2 regions of the Jeotgalibaca dankookensis genome follow, and region 2 is predicted to be linked to the other one. Evidence: riboswitches for the same ligand, from Rfam matches in the RefSeq annotation. Region 2 holds a riboswitch; the other holds the start of a gene.
What was found. Region 2 has a riboswitch for lysine ahead of BW727_RS00385 (YfcC family protein). Riboswitches for the same ligand answer to the same signal wherever they lie in the genome.
Positions count from the first base shown of each region.

Region 1: it holds a riboswitch for lysine, as region 2 does, so the genes downstream of both, BW727_RS10875 (ABC transporter permease subunit) here and BW727_RS00385 (YfcC family protein) in region 2, are expected to answer to the same signal.

Region 1 is NZ_CP019728.1:850,765-863,198, forward strand. Features, by position in the region: gene BW727_RS04100 (ornithine cyclodeaminase family protein) at 1-17, opposite strand, end outside; gene BW727_RS04105 (aldo/keto reductase) at 152-976, opposite strand; gene nth (endonuclease III) at 1,124-1,729, shown strand; gene BW727_RS04115 (helix-turn-helix domain-containing protein) at 1,842-2,603, shown strand; gene BW727_RS04120 (amino acid ABC transporter ATP-binding protein) at 2,673-3,416, opposite strand; partial or broken gene BW727_RS10875 (ABC transporter permease subunit) at 3,416-5,036, opposite strand; lysine riboswitch at 5,120-5,267, opposite strand; gene BW727_RS04135 (magnesium transporter CorA family protein) at 5,355-6,287, opposite strand; gene BW727_RS04140 (FAD-dependent oxidoreductase) at 6,339-7,886, opposite strand; gene BW727_RS04145 (general stress protein) at 8,062-8,625, shown strand; gene BW727_RS10815 (DUF5996 family protein) at 8,781-9,041, shown strand; gene BW727_RS04150 (DUF5996 family protein) at 8,977-9,627, shown strand; gene BW727_RS04155 (PepSY domain-containing protein) at 9,686-10,114, opposite strand; gene BW727_RS04160 (mechanosensitive ion channel family protein) at 10,212-11,288, opposite strand; gene BW727_RS04165 (SDR family oxidoreductase) at 11,397-12,050, opposite strand; gene BW727_RS04170 (YczE/YyaS/YitT family protein) at 12,134-12,434, opposite strand, start outside.
Region 2 is NZ_CP019728.1:80,801-93,234, reverse strand. Features, by position in the region: gene BW727_RS00420 (vitamin B12-dependent ribonucleotide reductase) at 1-867, shown strand, start outside; gene uvrC (excinuclease ABC subunit UvrC) at 978-2,750, shown strand; gene BW727_RS00410 (DegV family protein) at 2,775-3,620, shown strand; gene BW727_RS00405 (HIRAN domain-containing protein) at 3,672-5,645, opposite strand; gene BW727_RS00400 (DUF975 family protein) at 5,758-6,513, opposite strand; gene BW727_RS00395 (zinc-ribbon domain-containing protein) at 6,535-6,909, opposite strand; gene BW727_RS00390 (YdbC family protein) at 6,929-7,141, opposite strand; gene BW727_RS00385 (YfcC family protein) at 7,264-8,652, opposite strand; lysine riboswitch at 8,738-8,884, opposite strand; gene BW727_RS00380 (hypothetical protein) at 8,930-9,604, opposite strand; gene BW727_RS00375 (MATE family efflux transporter) at 9,714-11,075, opposite strand; gene BW727_RS00370 (GyrI-like domain-containing protein) at 11,059-11,541, opposite strand; gene BW727_RS00365 (CAP domain-containing protein) at 11,646-12,239, shown strand; gene BW727_RS00360 (helix-turn-helix domain-containing protein) at 12,248-12,434, opposite strand, start outside.

The sequences.
Region 1 (12,434 bases), 770 kb from region 2:
TTTAATAATCGTGTCATAAAATCACCACCTCTTATAATTATTCTATTTGTATTATATCAAATCATACCATAAGCAAGTGATAAAATGATTCATTATCTAATCTACACAATAGAAAAAAACTGGTATAAACCAGTTTTAATCTGTAACTTATTTATAGCGATAGATTATCTAAAAAGTCCATATCTTCTTGTTCAATCTCAAAATCTAAATCTGCATTTTCTAAAATATATTTATCATGGACAGATTTTGGTAGAATCACTAACCCATTCTGAAGTGGATAACGATAGGCTATCTGAGCAATAGATTTGTCATACTTATCTGCAATCTTTTTAATATCTTGGTTATCCAGCAATCTTCCTGTTCCTAACGAAGAATAGCCCTCAACGATAATGTCATTTTCTTGGCAGAACTTAACAATTTCTGGCTGTGTATTACCAATATGATATTGGATTTGGTTCACAGTAGGCTTAACACCCGTTTCGTTTATTAAGTTCTTTAAGTCGTCGACATTAAAGTTCGAAACGCCAATTGCGCGGATGAGCTTTTTATCATAGGCTTCACGCATGGCGCTCCAAACATCGACATTTTCTTTATAAAAATTGGGACGACTTTCTTTGTGACTAAACAAGCGCCATGGAGTTGGACAGTGGATTAACATAAGGTCTAAATATTCAATATCTAAATCAGCTAATTGCTCGTGAATATCAAGCATAGCCTTTGTATAAGTTTTAGACTCACCTCTAACTTTAGATGTGATAAAAATACCTTCGCGATTTACTCCACTTGCTTTAATGCCTTCTCTAATGCCCTTAGCATTTTCATAGGCATGCGCAGTGTCGATATGCAGATAACCATTATTAAGTGCAAACTCGGTTGGATGAACAGCTTCTGGTGTTTTTACTTGCCATGTTCCTAAAGCTATTTTAGGAATTGAAACACCATTTGACAACATATAAGATTCTTCTAGAATAGTCATAATTCTCCTTCTTTCTTGAATTTTATAACGCTTACATTTTCATTATAGTCGTCTTGACCCATTCTGACAAATAATTAAAGCTCCTCTTTATATTTCATCTCTTTACAATGCTATACTATAGGTATAAACGAATAAAAGGAGAAGATTATGGTTACTAAAGAACGTGCACGAGAAATATTAGAACAAATTATTGCTCTGTACCCTGATGCCCAAACTATTTTAAAATATCGTAATAACTTCGAATTACTGATTGCAGTCATGCTGAGTGCTCAAACAACAGATATGGCAGTTAATAAAGTTACTAAAAAATTATTTGAACGATTTCCCGATCCTGCTAGCTTTGCAGTTTCTTCACCGGAAGAAATTGAGCCTTATATCCAATCGATAGGACTTTACCGTAATAAAGCCAAATACATTTATACTTGTTCAAATCAATTAATAAAAAATTTTGGTGGTAAAGTTCCAAGTAATCGGAAAGATTTAGAGTCTTTGGCTGGAATTGGTAGAAAAACGGCTAATGTCGTCTTGAGTGTTGGGTTTAATATCCCAGCATTTCCAGTCGATACGCATGTTTCGCGAGTCTGCAAACACCATGGAATTGTTCCTCCTGATGCAACGCCTCTAGAAATAGAAAAAATTGTAACTGATATTTTACCCGCCGATTTGTGGAAACAAGCCCACCATGCCCTTATCTTTTTTGGGCGAAATATATGCACACCTCGCAACCCAAAATGTGGTGAATACTTAATTTGAAAAATAAAGAGCTTTTAACCTTTGTATTAATTTGTGCTTATTTGTGTTATTATTTAGTTATAAAATAACTAAAATAAACTAATTAAACATAATTATCGAAAGGGGATAAATTATGGCAAATAAAATTTATACGGTTAAAGATGTTTCAGAAATACTTAATGTTCATCCTAATACTATAAAAAATATGATAAGTGACGGTCGTTTAAGAGCCTGGAAAACACGTGGAAATACTGGACATTATCGTTTTAACGAAACGGATGTTAATGACTATCTTGAAAGAGAAGGTTTGCCAGGTTTAGCTTTTAAGCGGGAAAAACCTCTGCCAGTAGCTTACGGTGAGGAGAATGAGACTCTAGACGAAGAAGCAATTTATATAGCCACACTCCAACTCTTTCGTGAAGTTGGTTCTCCTCTTAAGGTATTTGGTAGCTATATGGAAACATTAACTTTAGAAGAATATGCCAATCAATTAAAAGGACGTGCGCATATTTGGGTATTGGAGACTATAAGACAAGCTGAGCTCGCTTTTTCCAATTCTGTACTCGCACAAGTATATCCGGACTTTGCTTACTTTATTGATCAAATTAAAATCGGCATTGCAAGTAAAAATCGTCTGGATGGTGGTTTAACTTTAACGAGTGTACTTCTGATTCCCAATGGTATTCAAACAAGAATATTAGACGGTACCTTGCAGCAATTTCATTCTTATTTAGGGCCTGGCCTTATTGAATTAAATTGGAAGGAACGTCACTCTTATTATTTGGGTATGCAAGCAATTTCTCTAGAAAAATTTAAAACAGCCATCTTAGATCGCAATGGCTACTTTTTCCAAAGTTTTTTACGTAAGATTGAAGAAGAAGAAAAGAAACGTTGAGATAGCTCTTTAGTTAACCTTTTGAGCCCACACAAAAAACCATTCTAAAAATTTAGAATGGTTTTTTTTTTAAACTCCTACTTCTAAAATACGACTTAAAAATTCCTTTGTTCGTTCTTCTTTAGGATGATTAAAAATATCTTCAGGTTTCCCTTCTTCTACAATGACACCCTGATCCATAAAAACAACACGATCGGATACTTCACGAGCAAATTGCATTTCGTGAGTCACGACGACCATGGTTAACCCTGTTTCGGCAAGATGCTTCATAACTTTTAAAACTTCTCCGATCGTTTCAGGGTCTAAGGCAGAAGTTGGCTCATCAAAAAGTAAAGCATCTGGGTTCATCGCTAATGCTCGGGCGATAGCAACACGTTGCTTTTGACCACCGGATAATTGAGCGGGACGAGCATTGATATAAGTGTCCATTCCTACTTCAGTTAAATAGCGTAAGGCACGTTTCTTTGCCTCTTCTTTTTCGGTTTTTAACACATTAACTTGACCAGTTGTACAGTTTTCTAGAACATCTAAATTATTAAATAGATTGAATTGTTGAAATACCATGCCTACCTTAGACCGATAATGGAAAAGGTCCAAACCTGATTCTTCAATATTTTTGTCACGGTATAAAACGGTCCCTGTTGTTGGTTGTTCTAATAGATTCAGACATCTTAAAAGCGTAGATTTCCCTGAACCAGAAGAACCAATTAAACATACGACTTCTCCTTCATTAACATCAAAACTAATATCTTTTAAAACTTCACGATTGCCAAATTTTTTACTAAGGTGATTCACACTAAGAACTGCAGCCATTATTGCACTCCTTTACTTTTATCAATGTTTTGCACTTGGTTCTGATTACCACCTACCAATTGGTAGACGTCACTACCCGCCAGTTTGCGCTCTAATCGACGCAAAATTCGTGTAATCGTTAATGTCATAACTAAATACATGATACTTGCGACTGTATAGGGACCAAAGTAATCAAAGTTAATACCTGCTACTGTCTTTGTTTGAAAGAATAGTTCCGTCACAGAAATGACGCTTAAAACGGATGTATCCTTGATATTAATAACAAATTCATTACCAGTCGCTGGTAAAATATTACGCCAGACTTGAGGGATAACAACGATACGCATGGTTTGCCAGTGTGACATACCAATCGCTGCGGCGCCTTCAAATTGCCCCTTATCAATCGAAACAATTCCTCCGCGGACTATTTCAGTCATATAGGCACCAGTATTGATCGATACGATAAAAATAGCAGCTGCAATACGATCGAGATCCCAGCCAAATGCAAGAGCAGATCCGTAATAAAAGACCATTGCCTGAACAATCATGGGGGTTCCACGGAACAGTTCAACATAACAAGTTGTAATTAAGTGAATCGTTTTTAAAAAAAATCGTTTTACTCCTTTTTCAGGATGGGGAATAGTTCGGATAATGCCCATAATCATCCCTATTAAAAGGCCAACAATCGTTCCAATAACCGAAATATAAATCGTTACTCCGGCCCCCCGTAAAAAGAGGGGGTAATTACTAATAAATATATTCCATAAATGACTCAAACTCATTCAGCTCCTGTTATTATTGGGCAGCAGGTTGATTTAAAATTGCTTCTTCCATCAACTCTTGTTGCTCTTCACTTGAAATACCTTCTAAAACTTGATTAATTGCTTCTATTTCTGGTTCCCCTTTACGTAAACCAATTGCAATCATCGTGTCTTCTGGATTGGTTTCAAAACCTTCTGTAAATTCGATATAGGTAAAGTCAGGATTAGCGTTAGAAGCACTAATCGCCTCTGGTTTTTCAGACACATAGCCGTCAATAACACCTGACTGTAGTGCAACCCGCATAGCCGAGAAATTCTCCATAGCTGTTTGTTTTTCAACACCCTCAATTTGATCAATTACACTGTAATGGAATGTATTTAGTTGGGCAGTAACTTTGGCTCCAGAGAAATCGGCTAATTTTGTGGCATTAACAAACTCACTGTCAGACTCTACTACCATTACAAGTTGTGAATCTAAATAAGGAATACTAAAATCAATCGTTTGTTTTCTATCTTCCGTAGGAGACATACCAGCAATAATGGCATCAATTTTATTTGATTGGAGGGCTGGTACGAGCCCATCCCATTCTGTTTTGACAATTACCAGTTCTAGCCCTAATTCATCTGCTATTATTTTTGCAATCTGAACATCATAACCACCAGCATACTCTTTAGAGTCGGCAATAGGAACAGCTCCATTGCTATCGTCTAATTGGGTCCAGTTATATGGTGCGTAAGCAGCTTCTAACCCGACTACTAAAGTATCATCATCTTCATTCACTACAGCGGATCCCGTATCCGAAGAACTGTCTGCGCCACACGCTGCTAATAAAAGACCTGCTCCGAGTAATAAGGGCCAAGATTTTAATGTCAATTTCATTTTTATTCTCTCCTTCTGCTATAAAAAAATGTAAACAAAAAACCGTGAGCAAAAGGCTCACGGTTTAACCGTCCTTTTGCCCCAACATGAACAGCTCATCAATGAATAAAATTGGGCATTTTATTCTGACAGTATTATACTTATTCAGTATAATCCCAGTATCACATTCGATACTTCGGCGAATTCCCCTTTCGTTTCCTACTCTTGGTTTTCGCGGCCTCTGGTTCATATTGTTTTGTTTATTCTCTGTACTATAGCGAAGATAATTTGAATTGTCAATGCTTAATATCATCAAATTCTAATAATTCATTTTAGTATTCATAAATAATCTTTTTTCTTCAACCAAAAGATAGTCACAATACTAATTAGAATAGAAATACCCAGTAATAAAAAAAATGAGAATGGGCTATTATCTAATGGCAGTCCCACATTCATTCCCCAAAAAGAACCGATAATAGTTGGAATAGTGAGGACAACTGTGAGAGAGGTCAAAAATTTCATAATATTATTTAAATTATTAGAAATAACACTTGAGAAAACTTCGCTTAAATGATCAATCATATCCGTTGATTCTCGAACCATCACTGAGGCTTGACGGGAAGCAACCTTAATGTCATGTAGTAATTCTCTTTCAACCCGGTCGTTGGAAAAAATTTCTTCCTCTACTAAATTTTTTATAATCTCATGATTTTCAGTAATACCAGTATCAAAATAGACCAAATTTTTATGGATAGCGATCAGTTTATAAAAAGCTTCGTTTCTTGTCGTGTTGATGATATTTTGTTCCATATCTGTTATTGTTTTATCAATATCCATAATCATCTGAACATAACTTTGGGTCAACTCCCATAATAAATCCAATAAGATATGGGAACTAGATATTGACCCTTCTGAGTGGTTCATTTGCAATTTTTCAATAAAGTGGACATGACTAGGCGAGATGGTAAAAATTCTATTCGACAATAAAATAATCGCTAAAGGACGCGTTTCATATTCAACGTAACTATGATAATCATTCATAATTTGCGGATAAGAAACAAGCATCAATCTAATGGGCTCTCCAAATTTATTTTGCGTGACTTCTAAACGCGGCACTTCATACCGATCAAGCGCATCTTCTATAAAATCTAATGGAACCCCCATCTCCTCCGTCAAAAACAGTTTTTCTTCGGAGGTAGGCTTTTCATAGTGAAGCCAATGCACGTAATTGTCTGTCTTTACCGGATTTCCTTTTAATCGAAAATAGGTCATTCTATTCACCACCCTCTTATTATAGTAATACGACTCATATGAAATCTTAAATTACAGAGTAGGATCTACATTTTCTAAAGGTGTCACAGCTGGACCATTTAAAACTTCTCCTTTGTAAGAAAAGCGCGAGCCATGACAAGGACAGTCCCAAGAACGTTCAGCGTTATTCCAATTTAAACCACACCCCATATGTGTACAGGTTGTTTTGACAAGATGAAGTTCACCATCTTGATCACGGTACCCTCCCATTTTTTCACCGCTAACGCTGACTAATCCCCCTTCATCAGCCAGTAAATCATCCGGAACAAGTTTAGGTTGTTTGTTTTTAGAAGTGATGAAATCTTTTCCTACTGTTGTATTTTTGATGAAAAATTGTTTCACATCTGCTGGCTTAAATTTCCCTCTGGTTGGGTCCAACAAATCACGATAAGGGTTAGTTTGCTCCATTATGATATCAGTAATGAGTTTGGCAGAAGTGGCCCCCATTGCCATTCCCCACTTATTAAACCCAGTCGCGACCAAAACATGTGGCGAACGGTGTGTCATTTGACCAACATAAGGGAGTTTATCTAGCGTGGTCATATCTTGAGCCGACCAGTGATAAACTACTTCGTCAGTTGAGAAAAATTCTTCTCCAAATGTCAGTAGATTGTGATAATGCTCTTGTGTATCTGATTTACTTTTTCCAGTTTTATGACTATCTCCTCCAATTAGCAATAATTGTTCACCATTATCCGCCCTCACAGAGCGCAGTGAACGCGTTGGCGAATCTGCACTAATATACATTCCTTCGGGTAATGGATGAGGGTTTTTAACTAAAACAGCATATGAACGTGAAATAGATAGTTTAGAGAAATATAAGCCATTAAAGTCATTAAAGGGGTAGTGGCTTGCAACAACAACTGTATCACAAGATAGTTGTTTACCATTTTCCATAATGACAGTGGTGTCATCTTCCAACTCAACCGCTCTCGTGTCTTGGTAGATTAACCCTCCAAGCCGTTTAATTTCGTTTAGGAGACCCGTTAAAAATTTAACAGGGTGAAATTGCGCTTGACGCGACATGGTCAAGGCTGCTGTTGTATTAAATGGTAGCGTTTGCAATTTCCCTTCTGTCAAAACAGCACTTATTCCAAGCTTTTCATAAGCTCTGGCTTCTTTTTTTATCTTTTCAGCACCCTTTTCTGTTGTGGCATAAACGGTGGCGTCTTTTACTTCAAAATCACAGTCAATTTGTAAGTTATCACTTGTCTGATTAATAAGTTTTAATCCATCGATATTCGCTTGATAGTAGAGACGAGCTTGTTCCTCATTAAAGGTTTGAATAATCTTGTCATAAATCAAGCTAGGCTGGGCAGAAATTTTAGCAGTGGTATGTCCGGTAACTCCTGACAGAAGACTACGAGCTTCAACAAGGCAAACTTTTTTACCAGATTTTGCGAGTAAATAGGCTGTCATAATCCCTACTATACCGCCACCAATTACACCAATTTGCGTCTCTTGATTATCAGTCATTTTAGAAAAAGTAGGGATTTCGCGGGTGAGCCAGTAAGATTCTGGGAATTGCCATTGTTCTTGGTCAGCAAATCTATCTTTCATAAAAAACTCCTCCTTCTTTATCACTGTTACCTTGTTTAAAGTATACCACTTTAGCTGATGTGAAAAAAATTAAAGTTACCCCTTCTCATTTAAAGATAGCGTTTTCTTTGCTAAAATGATTGGCTTCTTATACAATTACGTTATAAGAATAGTAAAAATAGGAGGTAATAACGATATGGCTAAATTTGTAAAAGGTGCATATGATACAATCTCAGAAGTTCATACTGCTTTAGAAGAATTAAAAGAAGAGGGTTATACAAAGAAAAATATTAAATTGGTAACAGATGGTAATAAAACTTATGAAGATTTAAAGAGTGCTACAAATACAGAGGTTGAAAAAGAAGATGGAACAGTAAAAAATAAGGATACTTGGGATAATATTATTTTTGATTTTCCGCTTCTTTCCAGCCAGGACTATTCTAATAACGTCATTAGTCCAGTCCCAGATCCTGATTCTGAAATTGACGAAGAAGACAGTTTACTTAAAGGGTACAAAAAAGAGTTAGATCAAGGTAAAATCATTGTTATAGTAGAAGATATTTTAAATAAACAAGCATCTTTCAATCTAGATAAAATAGATAAAAATAGTGAAACACCAAAAGATAATATGACAACTAAGGAAGTACTTGAAAAAACTCCGGAGCAAGACTCACATCCAGATACGAATGAAATGGACGAAGTGTTAGAACAAGAAACAACTTATGTACCTGGTGATGAAGCCAGACATTCAGATAAGTAAGGATTTCATAACCAATTTTTAAAAAATAGGTATTCACCGTGAAACCAATACGATGAGCACCTATTTTTTTATTAATCAACAATGAAGGAGCGTTTACAATGGGATTTTATCAAGATAATAAAAATGAAATACTCACACTTTAATTAATCTCTCAGATTTTAGGCAAAGTAAAATTAGAATATGCTGCTCAAGAGCCTCAATGGGCCCATGTGGTTTTAGATATTACACCCCATGGTTTCTCTACGGGATTACTTAAGCATAAAAATGCTTATTTTGAAATTGAAGCGGACTTGATTGCCAGTGAAATTATCGTCAAAGCAAAAGAAAAAGACAAAGTGATAAAACTGACAGATGGTAAGGCCATCAGCGACTATTATAAAGAAATCATACAAGCAACAAAAAAAAGTTGGTCTTGACATCACAATTCAAACAAAGCCACAAGAAATGGCACACACAACTCCGTTTGAGGAAGATCAAAATCACCATCACTATAGCGAAAGTGTCGCAAGTCAAATTTTGAATTGGTTCCAATTTGCTTGGGACGCCGAGCAGCAGTTTATTGCACCTTTTAGACAAAGAAAGGTTTATCCAGGCTTATTCTGGGGTACCTTTGATGTGTCATGTATCATCATTTATAACGAATTAGAAGATTTTCCCGATGATAGCAAAGTTATTGAACGGGCTGCTTTTGACGAACATATGATTGAATTTGGCTTTTGGTTAGGTGATGACACGATTGAAAATCCGTGTTTCTTCACCCTTCCCTATCCTTTTGTAGACGGAGTAGAGCTTGAAGTGGATGACACTTTCCCAACGGGTAGTTACTTCAACTCTAAAATGGCTGAGTATTTATACGAAATAAAATCCGAAGTGAGTCAGGCTGATACAGATGAAACGATTCGCTTTTTGGAAGCCTCTTGCAAAAAGTCATTAGAATATCTAAAATGGCAAGAAACGCAACACTTCTTTGAAGAATTAAAAATGGATAAAAATAAAAAATAATACAATAAAAAGGCAGGCCATAAATTTCATAGAGTCTGCTTTTTTACTGTATTAGTCACTATTTTTTCTTTAAAAGTTCTCCAGTATCGAGGTCATATTTGTAGTTCGCATGTTGGCCGTTTTCTAAATCTGTTTTAACGGTTAACTCTGCTCTTCCATCTTCAAGCTCGAGTGACCATTCATAAAGGGTTCCATTTCCATCCTTTAGTGCTTTATCGACTATAGTCTGGATTTTATCGGTATGTTCCTGAGTAATCTCTTTTTCTACCCGTTTTGCGCGCTTTTCTTTTGTTTCTTGAATTTCACCACTATTAGGATCAATGTAAATTTTATACTCTTTCTCATCATCGTAACCTTCAACCTTGTACACATATGCTTGTGCCTTTAGTTCTAATTCAACTTCTTTGACGGTTGTCTCTGGATACTGATCTTTGAACACTTGGAGGGCTTCACTAGGAGTTAGATTAATGTCTTTGTAAGCATTCATTTATAAAGTCACCTATCCCTTTCCTATTCCTCTACTTATTATGTCGTCTCATCTATAATATACCTAGAAACTAGTAGGTTAGCAAGAAAACACTGTTTTAATCCATATTATCCGCAATAACATGGACGTCACGTTGTGGAAACGGTATTTCAATCTGATTATCTCGGAATTTTTTGATAATTTTAAATCGTAGATCACTCGGTATCCGGAATTCTCTTTCATCGCTTTGTGAATCAATCCAAAACCAAACACTAAAAGTTAACCCCGACTCCCCGAAGTCCTCAAAAAAGACACGTGGATTCGGTTCATCGGCAATGTTTGGCCACAAATCTTGCTTCAACTCATAAACGGCATCCAATAAGAGTTGTTGAACGAGCTCGACATCGCTACCATAAGCAACATCAACATAAACGGGTATACGTAAACGGGTATCAACATAAGAACGATTTACAAATTTTTCTTCTAGAAAAAAAGAATTTGGAATAATCATACGCTCGTTAACACGTGTTCGTACAATGGTTGCCCGAATATTTATTTCTTCCACATTTGCAATCTTATCATCAATTATGATCCGGTCTCCCACACGAATGGGACGTTCAAACAAAATGATTAAACCAGAAATAAAGTTAGACATAACATTTTGTAAACCAAATCCAATCCCGACTCCCAATACACTTGCAAATACAGTCAAGCTACTTAAGTTAAACCCAACGGATGAAAGCGAAACAATAACGGCCATCAGGACAATGAAATAGCTAAAGAAAGTATTCATGGAAGCACGCATCCCTCTGTCGAGGTCATACCGATCGTAAATTACTGGTAAGATGAACTGGCGAACAGCTTTAGAGAATTTAATGGCTAATATAACTGAAAATAAAATCGTTAAAATCAGAAAGACAGTTATATCCGTATCACCAAAAACAAATAAGGTTTCGTATATAAAGGCCGTTTTAGAAAAATAAGAAAAAAAGAAAAGCGTTAAAATAAATAAGGTTAGCCAATTAACTATAGTAATCAGAAATAATTGTGTCCTTTTGCGTTCGATATTTTTTATAATAAGCTTATGCAATCCAAAGCGGCTTAATAGAATAACAATTAGACCTATAAATACCCCAATCCAGAAATTTACTCCGCCAGACTGGATTTTATCTATAAAATTTTCAATCCCTTCCATCTCATTCTACCTCACTTTTAAAATATGATTTAAAAAACACCTTCAAAGAAAGTGCTTTTTACAAAGACCCTTTTTTTGAAGGTGTATCCGTCTATTCAGTTAAAAATATTAAAGGTTAGTTAAAGCATCTTCAATTGAATCTTGACCTGTTACCACTTCAAATGCTTTTTTATAAGTATTTTCATTGTCTATAGTCGCTGCTAGCACTTTCGCAACGTCTGCGCGTGGAATACTATAAATATCATTATCAGTTATAGTATCCTTCACTAGTACTTTTCCTTTTGCATCTTCATTCTCTAACATACCCGGACGCACAATTGTATAATTTAAGTCGGAGTCTTCTAACCACATATCTGCGAAATGCTTCGCGACATAATAAGGTTTCAACTCATCACTCCACCGTTCACGTGTTTCTGCACCCATCGCGCTTAACATCACAAAACGATCGATGTTACGTGCCTTAGTCGCTTCAATTACTTTAACAGCACCGTCCAAGTCGATTAGAAGTGTCTTATCGTCTCCGGTACTGCCACCTGAACCCGCTGCAAAAATAACCGCATCAATACCGTCCATGCGTTCCTGGATATCTTCAATCGAGCCTTCTAAATCACCGAGTCGAGCTTCAACACCTGCATTTTCGAATTCCTTAACTTGTTCTTCTTTTCTGACAAATGCAATTGGAGTATGTTTTCCTGTATTCTTTAACTCTTCAACTAAGTGTTGCCCTACTTGACCATGAGCACCCATAATTAATACGTTCATACTATCTCTCCTTTTGTTTTATCTATACCTATACCATAACAAAGAAATTTGAAAAGTTTAAACGAAAAGCCTCTCATAGTATATTAAGCGTTTAAGGATAGTTTTTTGATAATTGGTTGCGAGACCTTTTCGGAAAAGAAAGAAATGAGTGGTCCAGCAAAAAAACCAGTAATAATAGTGGCGATTCCAACAGGACCTCCTAAGAAGTAGGCACCTACAACAATAATTAAATCTTGAGCGACGCGAACAGGCGTATAACTCCAACCTGTACGGTCAGTGATCAATGGTGTGATTGCATCATAAGGTGATACACCTAATTCGGTATCCATATAGATGGCTACACCGAATGCAAAGACAGCAATTGCTACTATCGTAATAATGATA
Region 2 (12,434 bases):
GAAGGAAATCAATTAATTGATCAAGTTTTCAAAACGATCGCTGTAACAGCTTATGAAGAAAGTATTGAATTAGCTAAAGAACGTGGTAGTTTCCCATTCCTAGTTGGTGAAACCGGTCGTGAAACCCAACAACTGCGCGAAAAATTTGTCAATTCTGGATTTATGCGTGGTATGCCAGAACATGTTCGTCAAGGCGTTTTAAAATACGGGATACGTAACTCTCATCTCTTGACTGTTGCTCCAACTGGTTCAACGGGTACCATGGCGGGTGTTTCAACTGGGCTGGAACCATATTTCAGTTTCTCATATTTCCGCTCTGGCCGTTTAGGTAAATTTATTGAGGTGAAGGCAGAGATTGTTCAAGAATACTTAGAACGTCATCCAGATGCAGATCCAGATAACTTACCAGACTTCTTTACAACTGCGATGACCCTTTCTCCTGAAGAACACGTTGATGTTCAAACAACCATTCAACGTTGGGTAGATAGTTCGATTTCTAAAACCGTCAACGCTCCTAAAGGATATACCGTTGACCAGGTTCAAAAGATTTACGAACGTCTCTATGATGGTGGTGCTAAAGGTGGGACGGTTTACGTTGATGGCAGTCGTGATTCTCAAGTCTTAACTTTAAAAGCAGAAGAAAACTTAATGGATGATCAATACCAAGATCATGCTAAAGAAGCTGCCAAAGTAAATAAAGATAAAACCTTTTTAGTAGAATCAATTGTTAATTTAGAATCAACCGATGTCACAATTGGTAATGAAATTGGCGATACTTGCCCGATTTGTCGAATTGGGACGGTTGAAGATTTAGGCGGCTGTAACACTTGCAACAACTGTGCAGCGCAATTAAAATGCGGTTTATAATCTAAACTAGAATGACCTCGTCTCTTTGAGACAGAGGTCATTCATTTTTTTTAATAAGAACTATAAATCATGGTATACTATAAGTATTAGACAGAAAAGGATTGGGATAAATGACACCAGAAGAAATCAAAAATAAATTAGCCCTACTTCCTGACTTACCTGGCTGTTATATCATGCGGAATATAGATAATGAGATTATCTACATTGGTAAAGCCAAAAACTTAAGAAATCGTGTTAAATCCTATTTCCAGCAAAAACATGAAGGCAAGACAGCTTTGTTAGTGGCTGATATTGATCACTTTGAATTTATTGTAACCAAAACAGATAAAGAAGCTTTAATACTAGAAATCAGTTTAATTAAGCAGTACCAACCGAAATACAATATCAAACTAAAACAAGGGACCATGTATCCTTACTTGAAAATAACCAACGAAAAGGATCCTCAATTAGTTATTACCTCCACCGTCGAAAAGGATGGGGGTATTTATTTCGGTCCTTATCCACACGTGTATGCGGCTACAGAAACTCAACAGTTTATTCAAAAAGTATACCCTTTACGTAAATGCGCAAAAAATGCCAAACGTGCCTGCCTTTATTATTCTATGGGTCAGTGCATCGGTTGTTGCGACCATGACATTTCAAAAGAAGAGTACGCCGCACAAATAAATAAAATTTCACGTTTTTTAAATGGTGAAGTAAAAGAAATCAAACAAAAGTTAGTCGAAAAAATGCACAGTGCAGCAGAAAAAATGGATTTTGAATTAGCAGCTGAATATCGCGATCAAATTCGCTATATTGAAGAAACGGTTGAAAAACAAACCATTATGTCGCGAGACTTTACGAATCGAGATGTCTTCGCTTATCATTTAGATAAAGGATGGTTATCCATTCAAGTCTTCTTGCTACGGCAATCTACAGTTATTAAACGTGAAGCAGCCCTTTTCCCTTGCTACGGAACGGCTGAAGACGAATTACTCTCTTTTATTGTACAATTTTACGAACAACAGAATCATATTTTGCCTAAAGAAATACTCGTTCCAGAAGGTATTGATACTGCTCTATTAGCAGAAACATTAAACACTGCAGTTCGTGTTCCCAAGCGTGGAAACAAAAAAAGTATTCTTGACCTTGCAACAACCAATAGTGAACTCGCATTGACTGAAAAATTCATGATGATTGAGCGCTCTAAACATAAAACGGTTGGGGCCATCGGAGAATTATCAGAGGCTCTGGGCATTGATTATATTGAAATGATTGAAGCATTTGACCATTCAAATATTCAAGGAACAAATCCCGTCTCCGCTATGGTTGTTTATAGAGATGGAAAACCGGATCGAAAACTCTATCGTAAATTTAAAATTAAGACCGTTGAAGGGAGTCATGAATTTGCGACAACGCAAGAAGTGATTCGTCGCCGTTATACTCGGCTCTTACGAGAAGGGGCACGTCTGCCAGACCTTATCTTGATGGATGGTGGAAAAATTCAAGTACGAGCTGCAAAAGAGGTTTTAGAAGATGAATTAGGCTTAGACATCCCAGTTGCTGGTATGGTGAAGGATAATAAACACCGCACATCTTCTTTATTATTTAACAACGAACTTGTTGAGCTAGATCCACGAAGCCAAGCTTTTCATTTAGTTCAACGTATTCAAGATGAAGTTCACCGTTTTGCCATTACCTTTCATCGACAGGTACGAGGTAAAAACAGTTTCTCTTCACAATTAGATCAAATTGAAGGCGTAGGTCCCAAAACGCGTAATAAAGTTTTAAAGCAATTTAAAACTTTGAAAAAAATTCGCGATGCGGATTTAGAAGAATTTAAGAAGATAGGTGTTCCTGTCAAGGTAGCAGAACGAATTAAGGAAAATTTTACTGATAAGTAAGATATAAAAAGGAGTCAGCAAGAAATGAAAATAATTGTAGATAGTTCCTGTGATTTACCCCTGTCTTATCTAGAAGAGCATGACGTAGTTGTTTTACCTTTAAGAGTGATTGTCGACCAAACCGAGTATGTGGATATGTATGAAATTTCTAATGAGCAAATCTATGCTTTTATTAATGAAGGGAAACGCCCGCAAACTAGTCAAGTTCCTTTAAGTAAATATGTAGAGACTTTTCAACGTCTTGCACAAGCAGAGGAAAGTGCCATTTACCTTGCCCTCTCTTCTGAACTATCGGGCTGTTTTCAAGCTGCCCTCTTAGCAAAAGCACAAGTAGTAGAAGACTATCCGGATTTTGATTTAGAGATTATCGACTCTCGTGCTGCTTCTTTAGGAATTGGACTCTTAGCCAGAGAAGCGGTTCAAATGAACGAAGCCAATACCTCAAAAGACCAAATTGTAAATCACCTTCACTTTATGGTGGAGCACCTTGTTTCACTCTTTACTGTGGAAGATCTGAATTATTTAGCCCAAGGTGGACGACTTTCTAAATCAGGCGCTTTCTTAGGAAGTTTACTAAATATTCACCCCCTCCTAGAGGTTATTGATGGGCGCTTACAAGCCATTGATCGCTTCCGTGGTCGTAAAAAAGTTTTAAATAAGATTTATGAACGTATGGCTAATGAAGCCAGCAAGGTTACCGAACAAACAATTCTTATCGTTCATACAAATGAGACCGAACTAGTTGCCGAAATAAAGGACCATATTCAAGAAACCTTCCATCCAAAAGAAGTAATTGCCTACCCAATTGGAGCTGTCATTTCCGCTCACACAGGTATGGGTACCATTGGAGTTTTCTTTATGGACCAATAAAAATAAATAGCAGATCAGGTCGTTGTTTCCACCTGATCTGCTATTTATTGTTTATTTTTGTGGAAAAGGTACAATATTGTCTGTTTTTGAATCAGGTACAGATATCGGTCCATTTTTCTGGCGAAGAAATACTTGCAGAAGTATTTCTTCTTCATCCATGTCTTCACTTTCTAAACGAGCAAAAAGTGTTTCCCCATTATCGATTAAAGTCGCTAGTATACGGTTATCCATCCGTGGAATATAGCCTAAGAGACAGCCATTTTCTAGCGTAACTCCAATAGCATTTTTATCGTATTCATTGTCTTTTTCCCTTGCCAACTGGAACAGTTTACCCTTTTTAAGAGGCGTTTCTGGAATTGGGTAGTCATAATATTCCATTCCTACCAAATTGGTTTCTAATAATTTTTTATCAGTCGCTAGAGAGTATTGGACTAAATGTTCCACGACTAAGTACTTTCTTATTTTTAAAGGGTGATTATTCATATCTAATAAATCAAATACTAAACGCTTATTTTTACGATTCTCTTCTCGGTCACGTAACCTTTCCAAAGCAGTTAAAACTGTATCATCATCTTCCCACTCATCTTTATTTTTTTTTAATACTTGCAAGGCTAATTGTCTGAGGTAAGGATTATAGTATGACAACAGTTTGATACACCATTCAAGATCAAGAAAATCTCTTCTCAACATATTTTCCAATAGTGCTTCTAACCAAACATTTACTTTAGCTAAATAGCTCTCTCCATTTTCTGTTTTCTGTTCAAACTGAAGTGGGAATTGAAAGAGTTGTTCACTCAACAAATTAAATAAATAATCACTTGTTGCGTGAAAGTATGTTTCCGCTTCTTGCCCTAAAAAGAATTCCAACAAGTTCAACCCTAATGGGTTTCGCTTCAAGAGCGGAGTAAACGCTTGAAAATCCGGTTTTATTTCTAAAAATTGCAACACATTTACGATTAAAATGTCTGTTTCAGTTGGATTCAGCATTTCTTTTACTACTAAGTGTTGCCACTTAGAATTACTTAAAAACTCCTCAATTGTTTGCGTTATTTTTTCATACCGGTTAAAACGTTTATCCCATTCGTCATCTAGTTTATTAGATGCTTGTAGATGGCGATCGACATACTGATAATCTTCTTCCCAACTATCAATTATTTTTAACCACATGGTCACTAGTCCGGCTAGGTCAATAAACCGGTCAGCGAGTATTTTTTTATCGACTAGTTTCTCCATAAAGGTGAGCGCTTGTTCAGACAAGGCCGTTACATCCACTAATTCTTGATAGGAAACAACATACATAAAGTCGTGATAGTTCATTTCATCAAGCTCACTACTAAAAAGGTAGTTGCGGATGTCTACTTTTTGAAGACTCACATTAACATAAATACTTGATAAATAATGACTTTTGATTGCATATTTAAGTACCCATTTTTGTTGCTCACGGGTGACAGGCTTTAAAGAGAACAGAGCTGCTAAACGTCCATAACCAGATGTATGTTGGACTAAGTCGAATAAAATTTCATTTTGACGAAAATGTCCATGTTGAATGCTCTCAGACACATACATTGTAAATTCACTGTGATAACCTAGGAGTTTAAATATTTTCAGAGTTAAGTCGTGAGGGTAAAAGCCAAGTAAAATAATTCCTAATTTAACCATCTCGGGATGAGCGCTCGTTCTCGTTAAGTTCATGCCTAATTTATGTAACTCTTTTTGAGTGAAATATTCCACTTCGATTAGAACGCGAATACGCTCACGTAGTTCCATAAAAAATTGGTGTAAAGGTTGTTTTACTAGAAATTCCTCTAATAAATTTTCTTGATTATGGTCAACAGCCTCGCGAATTTTTTTACAACATAAATCAGCTAAATCTTGCTTTTTACTATAAGGGAGGCCCTCCGTTAAGAGACTGTAAAGTGTATCTTCCCTTCCAGCTATCTCTATATTTTGGAAAAGATAGGGTAAGCTTGGCTGGTCTTCGCGTTTTTCTAATATTTGATCATATATACTTACGTGCTTGTCCAAAAACAAGACCCCCTTTATCTATTACTCTTATCTTGATAATACCATACTGAACACTATATAAGCGGTTAGAAATAAAAAAATCGCTATCAAAAATAAGATAGCGATTTTCCTTTTAATACAATAGACTTTTATAAAAAGCAGCCCGTGCAGCACGTTTTTTGGGCTCAATGACAAAGGTAAGCAGAACGGAGACCCCAATGACTAGCATAAACCCAGCAAACAATCCTAAGAACAGCGCACCCGTTACTTGATCGTTCATATTTGTGTTGTTATTTGCTATAAACAAAGCGCTAATCATCCAAATAATTATTGGAATAAGGTAGAAGAGGACATAATAAAATTCCAAACGAAATAGTTTCCACTTATTTCCTTGCATCATTTGCTCACTTTTCTCTAAAATTTCACGGTTAGATAAGTCTGGTTCATCATGATAGATAAAATCTGTCAGCGCCCAGGCAAAAGATTTGATAATACCTGGAATAATTAATAGGAGGGACCATAGAAGAATCAATAAATCTCTTCTAAATACAAAAGCAATCGCTTTTTGAGCTTGGTACTTAAAGGGTGCAAATAGATAACTCACTGTCATTTGTTTTCCTTCTTGAATATTTAAAAACCCCCAATTATAACCTAAGTTGAGTAGTGACATCACCAGCATACTCACAATACTAATTAAAAAATTTAAGAGTAAGGTTCCGCCTGAAATAGTCGATACTGTATTAAAATTTTGGACATCAACGGTTGAACCTGTAAAGAGCATTTGAAACGCATAACTGATAATGGTAATCACAACTAAATTAGCAATCGCCACCAGATAATTACCTTTTAAACTCCTTTTTCCATTTAATCGTATTTCACGATTATCCATAATCTACCTTCTTTCTTTTCTTTATAATTTTTGCCCACAATTAGGACAATAGTTCGCACCATGCGCATAATGATAGCCGCAATGAGGACAAACCTCTTCGACTTTATGAGCAACTCCTGATTCGATTCGTGTTAAATCCTCTAGCTCGATAGTGACTGATTCACCTTTAGTAATCGCTTTTCCAACTTCATCAGCTAGTTGATATACCGTACCACAACATGTCGTTCGGACAATGAACTGCTTTCCAAAAGTAAAAACAGGAATGAAAAATAAGCGCATTCGATTTGACAGTTGAAAAACTTCGTAGCGTCCAAAATGTCCACATTGGTCGCACGTTATAGTTTGATAGTAGTCCAATTTCTTTTCAAAAGGATGAACATCTAAAAATATAAACATGTCGGTACACTCATTTCCTTTATTTTGTTAGGAACAATCTGAGTTGTCCCAGTTCTTCCTCTGTCAGGGTAATGCCCTTACTCATCTTGTTATGGTCAGGACTCCAGTCACGGATATCGTATTTCTCCTGACCGTCATTCCAGCGCACCACATTTAGCTCCTTTGTCCAACCTTTAGCTGAGGTGCTTAAAATCCCAATGTGTGCAACTATTTCAAATTTTATATCAGCCATTTTATTCACTCCTTTTTCTAGCTCTCTATAAAAATATAGCACATTTAATAGATTAAGCGAAATGAAAATTGTTCTTTTTTAGCGTACCAAAAAACCAGACAAATTTTGTCTGGTTTTTAACTTTAAAAGGGTCCATAATTTGTGTAATAAGCAATGACTAGGAAAACGACCCCAATCAATAACCAAATGATCATTAAAGGTCCTAAGTAACGTACCCATTTATTGTATGGTATTTTAGCAATTGACAGTTGTGCCATCAAGACGCCAGAAGTTAGCATGATAGAGTCCATAAACCCAGCTCCTAATTGATACGCCATAACGGCAGTTTGTCTGGTAAGCCCTACTGCATCTGCTAACGGAACCATAATCGGCATGGTTGCTGCTGCTTGTCCTGTTCCTGACGGAATAACAAAGTTAATTAAGATTTGAATCATATACATCGCGATAGCTGAGAAAGCGCCTGGTACGCCTTCTACCGTTCCAGCTAATCCGTTTACAATAGTATCAATAATGAGTCCATCTTCCATTACAATTACGATTGAACGGGCAACCCCAACAATTAAGGCTGCAAAAATCATCTCTTTTGCCCCTAGAACGAATAAATCCGCTACTTTGCTAGGTCCGTAGCCATATGAAAAGCCTGCTATTATCCCTGTTATCATAAAAATAGCACCAATTTCTTGAATGTACCATCCATATTGGATAACTCCAAAGGCAATCGTTAAGATACCTCCTAAGAAAATCAGTCCAACAATGATGTGACGTTTATTCATTTTTATGAATTCATCACTAGTATCTTTATTTTTAGGAATACCATCGTAAACCAAACTCTTCGTGTGGTCTTTTTTAATCATCGTTGCGTAACGCATAATATAAATAGAAGTAACAATCCAAAGAACAATAAATAATATAATTCGGAGGCCCATCCCAGAGAAGGTTGGTAATTCAGCTATCCCTTGGGCAACCCCAACTGCAAAAGGATTCAAAAATCCAGCACTAAATCCAATTGCTGCACCAGATGCGATAATACTCATTCCAACAATCGAATCATAGCCAAGAGCAAGCGCGAGTGAAATTCCCATAGGAATAAAAACAATCGTTTCTTCAGAAAAGCCTAAAGTCGCACCAGCAATCCCAAATATAAATAAGAAAATCGGAATAACCAGAATTTCGCGACCAGCCATTTTTTGTGACAGCTTATAGATAAGTGCTTCTACTGTTCCGGTTTCATTAATAACAGTAAAGGCACCACCGATTAAGAAGATAAAGAATGAAATTTCAGCTGATTCCAATAACCCACGTGGAATAGAATTGATAATCGCAAAAAAACCTTGTGGATTGGCGTCTACTGAATGCCAAGAACCTGGCACTGCAATCGTTCGACCCGCTTGCTCGATTCGATCAAATTGCCCTGCTGGGATAATCCAAGTTAAAGCAGCCATGATTAACATGACACTAATTAATAATACGTACGTATGTGGAATTTTAAAGTTAAACTTCTTTTTTTCCAAAACGACTCCCCTTTTCTATATGTCAGTCCTACAAACAAAAAGACCTCTGGTTAGCAAAAGGCTAACGAGAGGTCCTTCTGCCCGCAATTATGAAAGTACTCCAGTATAAGCAATGGGCTTGCTTACCTAGCAGTGAACGTCTTATTTAAACGTACCCCAGCATTATTTCTAATACTTCGGCGTTAATCCCTTTCGCTTCCTACTTATGATTAACGCAGCCTCTTTCAAAATTGACTGTCTTTATTGTGTCTTATCGTAACGTGAATGTCGGATGATTTCAACTGTTTTCTTTTAATAAGTGATTGATTTCTTCTTGAATGGCATTATACTCTTCAAAACCAAGCTTAGTGTTGTGAGAAGCAAAATACTGATAAGCTTGTTCAACGCGAACGAGATAATAAACCGGCTTTAAACTGAAGCTAGCTATTTGTTTAACGGCTCCTAATTGATCTAGCAAATAACGGTCATTTAAAGTAAACAGTAAATGGTTCCAATAGCTAACGATTTTAAAAAAATTTCCAACTAGAGCATGACTGTCTCCTTTAAGAGCAGCTTGCTGAGCTGGTTTTAATTCCAGAGTTACTTGCTCACGATAATAGTTTAGAAGACCCTCTTTCATTTCTTGTGGAAAAAGAGACAATTCTTTTTTTAAACGCAAAAGTGGCTTATTGGCTGCTTCCCATACGACAAAACCTGTTTGAATTTCACCTGCATAAACAACTTGTTTTGGACTGAATGAAGAAGCCACATGCTCTTGATAGTCAATATTTCCAACTAAACAAGCGTTTATGCTCTGTTTGACTTCACTGATATCTCGCCAGATAATTTCCGTAGACATGATTGGTGGTTCAATAGAACCTTCATAGTAAGCAATTAATGTGGTCTCACGATCAACTAATCCAACAAGTCCACTCATTTTTTGAAGCGTTTCGACCACTCCTTTTTTATCCATACCCTTCACCCCATTTACTATATCTGTATTCTATGCGATATGGATAAGATTAGCTAATATAATACCACCTATTAAGAAAAAAAGTTGGGAGTTTGATCCCAACTTTTTCTTAAATTGCTAATTTGTATAAAGGAACAATATGATTTTTGTTGATTATTTTCATAAAGTAAAGGCAGAGTAGTAAAGATACGGTTTCTGAAATAAGAAACGCCCACCAGATATTGTTAATATTACCGGTCAAAGACATCAGGTAAGCAATCGGTAATAGTAACACAACTTGGCGAATCATCGAAATAGCTAAACTGTATTTTCCAAGTCCAAATGCTTGGAAGACTGAACTCAAAACGATACTTGCTCCCGCCGGTACAAAATGCAAACTCAAAATCCGCAAAGCGGTAATCCCAATTTTATACATTTCAGGTGAGGGATTGAAGAGAGACAATAGGAAGCTTGGGAAAATTTGGAATCCTATTAAACCAACCGTCATAATGACTGTTGCATAACGAACCGATAGCTTGATTGTTTCACGAATACGATCTGGATAGCGAGCACCATAATTGTAGCCGATAATAGGGATTAAACCATTATTCATCCCAAAAACAGGCATAAAGACAAATCCTTGCAATCTGAAGTAAACGCCATACACGGCTGTTGCAGTCGTACTAAAAGCAATCAGAATATTGTTCATGGCTAAGTTTAAAACTGAACCAATTGCCATCATAATAATAGAAGGTAAACCAATAGCATATATTTCTTTAATAATATTTAACTTAGGTCGGAAAGCTCTAACAGAGAGGGTTAACTCTTTATTATGGCGGAAGTTGAAATAAATCCCTAAAGAAGCAGCTAACACCTGACCCGTAACGGTTGCCCATGCTGCACCCATCGTTCCCATTGCTGGAAGGCCGAACCAACCAAAAATAAAGATAGGGTCTAAGATAATATTCGTTACAGCCCCGACTACTTGCGATATCATTGCGTAAAAGGTTAATCCAGTTGATTGCAATAAGCGTTCAAAGGTTATTTGAAGAAAACTTCCTAGACTAAAAAAAGTAATAATTCTTAAATAATTTGTTCCATGGTAAATAATATCAGCATTTGATGTTTGTGATGAAAAGAATAGTGGCACTAAGAAGGCTCCAATAATGACAAAGAAAAAGGAGTGCAAAATATTAAGAAACACACCATTTTCAGCAGTCAGGTTAGCATCATCATAACGCTTTTGACCGATCCGACGTGATACTAATGCGTTTACCCCTACCCCTACACCAACTGATAGAGCAATCATTAAATTTTGAATCGGAAAAGCTAAACTGACACTTGTCAAAGCTTCCTCACTGATTCTTGCTACAAAGATACTATCCACAATGTTATACAATGACTGTACCAACATTGATATCATCATAGGTACAGACATATTAATCAGCAAACGATTAATAGGCATGACACCCATTTTATTTTCTTTTTCCATTTACTACCTCCGAGATTGGTATGAGTATCTGTGTTACAAGTAACTCGTCCAAAACTTTTTCATTTAAATAAATTTCTTCTGATTGTCCATTCGTTTGGTAATGGTTTTCAACTAGCCAGTCTTCCATTTCGCGGTAGACGGGCGGAATCTTTTTGTGGGGTCCTTGAAAGAGACAGGTTAAGTATAACCCCGCTTCTTTTTCTTTTGACTCAATCAAAGCCTGCCCTTCAACCGCTTGAAACAGTGGGAAACCAGCTTCTAAATCGACACTCGTTTTGCTAAAAGAGTGATAGCGAACATAAAAATGATCTGCAGGATAAATATGCTGCGCATTTAAATACTGACTTAATTTTTCCTTTTGATTTCTTATTTCCTTATTTAAATCTTTTAAGGCAACAGTGGATGTGATTGATAAACTAGGAACACTGGGACGTTTAACGATTTGCCAGTCACTTATTCGTGGCATGGCTATCATCTCCTTTCACGATTAACTTAAAAAATGCTATTCTACAAATAAGGCTCTGACATTTATTTTTGTTATAATAGACCAACAGAGAGGGGTTACCTACTATGTTACGATTGATAAAACGTCTATTCACAGGATTAATCATTATAGCGATTATAGGAATCGCCGTCAACTTTGAAACCATCTATTCGCGTATCGAATCTGAACTTGAAACGGTTCTCGTCGAGACTAACTCATCAGAAGAGCCCATTCGTCAGTCTTTTATAATTACTCAAAACCAAACAAAGCCTGAAGAAATTGACCAAGAAAAAATCCGAAACCGGATTTTTGAACGTACAAATGAATTAAGAGTGCAACAAGGCCTTTCATCCTTAGAGAATAACACGGTTCTCATTGAAGTAGCAACTATTCGCGCTTACGAAACAGAAGAGCGCTTTTCACATACGCGACCAAACGAAGAGCCATTTCACACTGTGTTAGATGACCGTTACGATTACCAGTTAGCAGGAGAAAACCTGGCAATGGGAACCTATCACCTATCAGAAGTTGAAATGGCAGATTTTTTATTTGAGGGCTGGGTTGAAAGTCCTGGCCATTACGAAAATATGGTTGAACCGGATTATAAAGAATTAGGAATTGGCGTTCATTATGATGGTGAAAACCTATATCTCGTACAAATTTTTGGTACGCCACGCTAATTTTTTATTTAGTCTTCATCTTTTATATCAGGATCTTCTGGAATTGGTGTTGATAAAAATTCATCGCGTTCCCGTTTCTTTTTCTCCATTTCTTTAAGAAACAAGTTAAATTGTTCTTGATAAATAAGTATTTCATCATCAACTGTCACAATCCGAATCTGATTTTCTCTAATTAGACGCTGTATCTCGTGTACC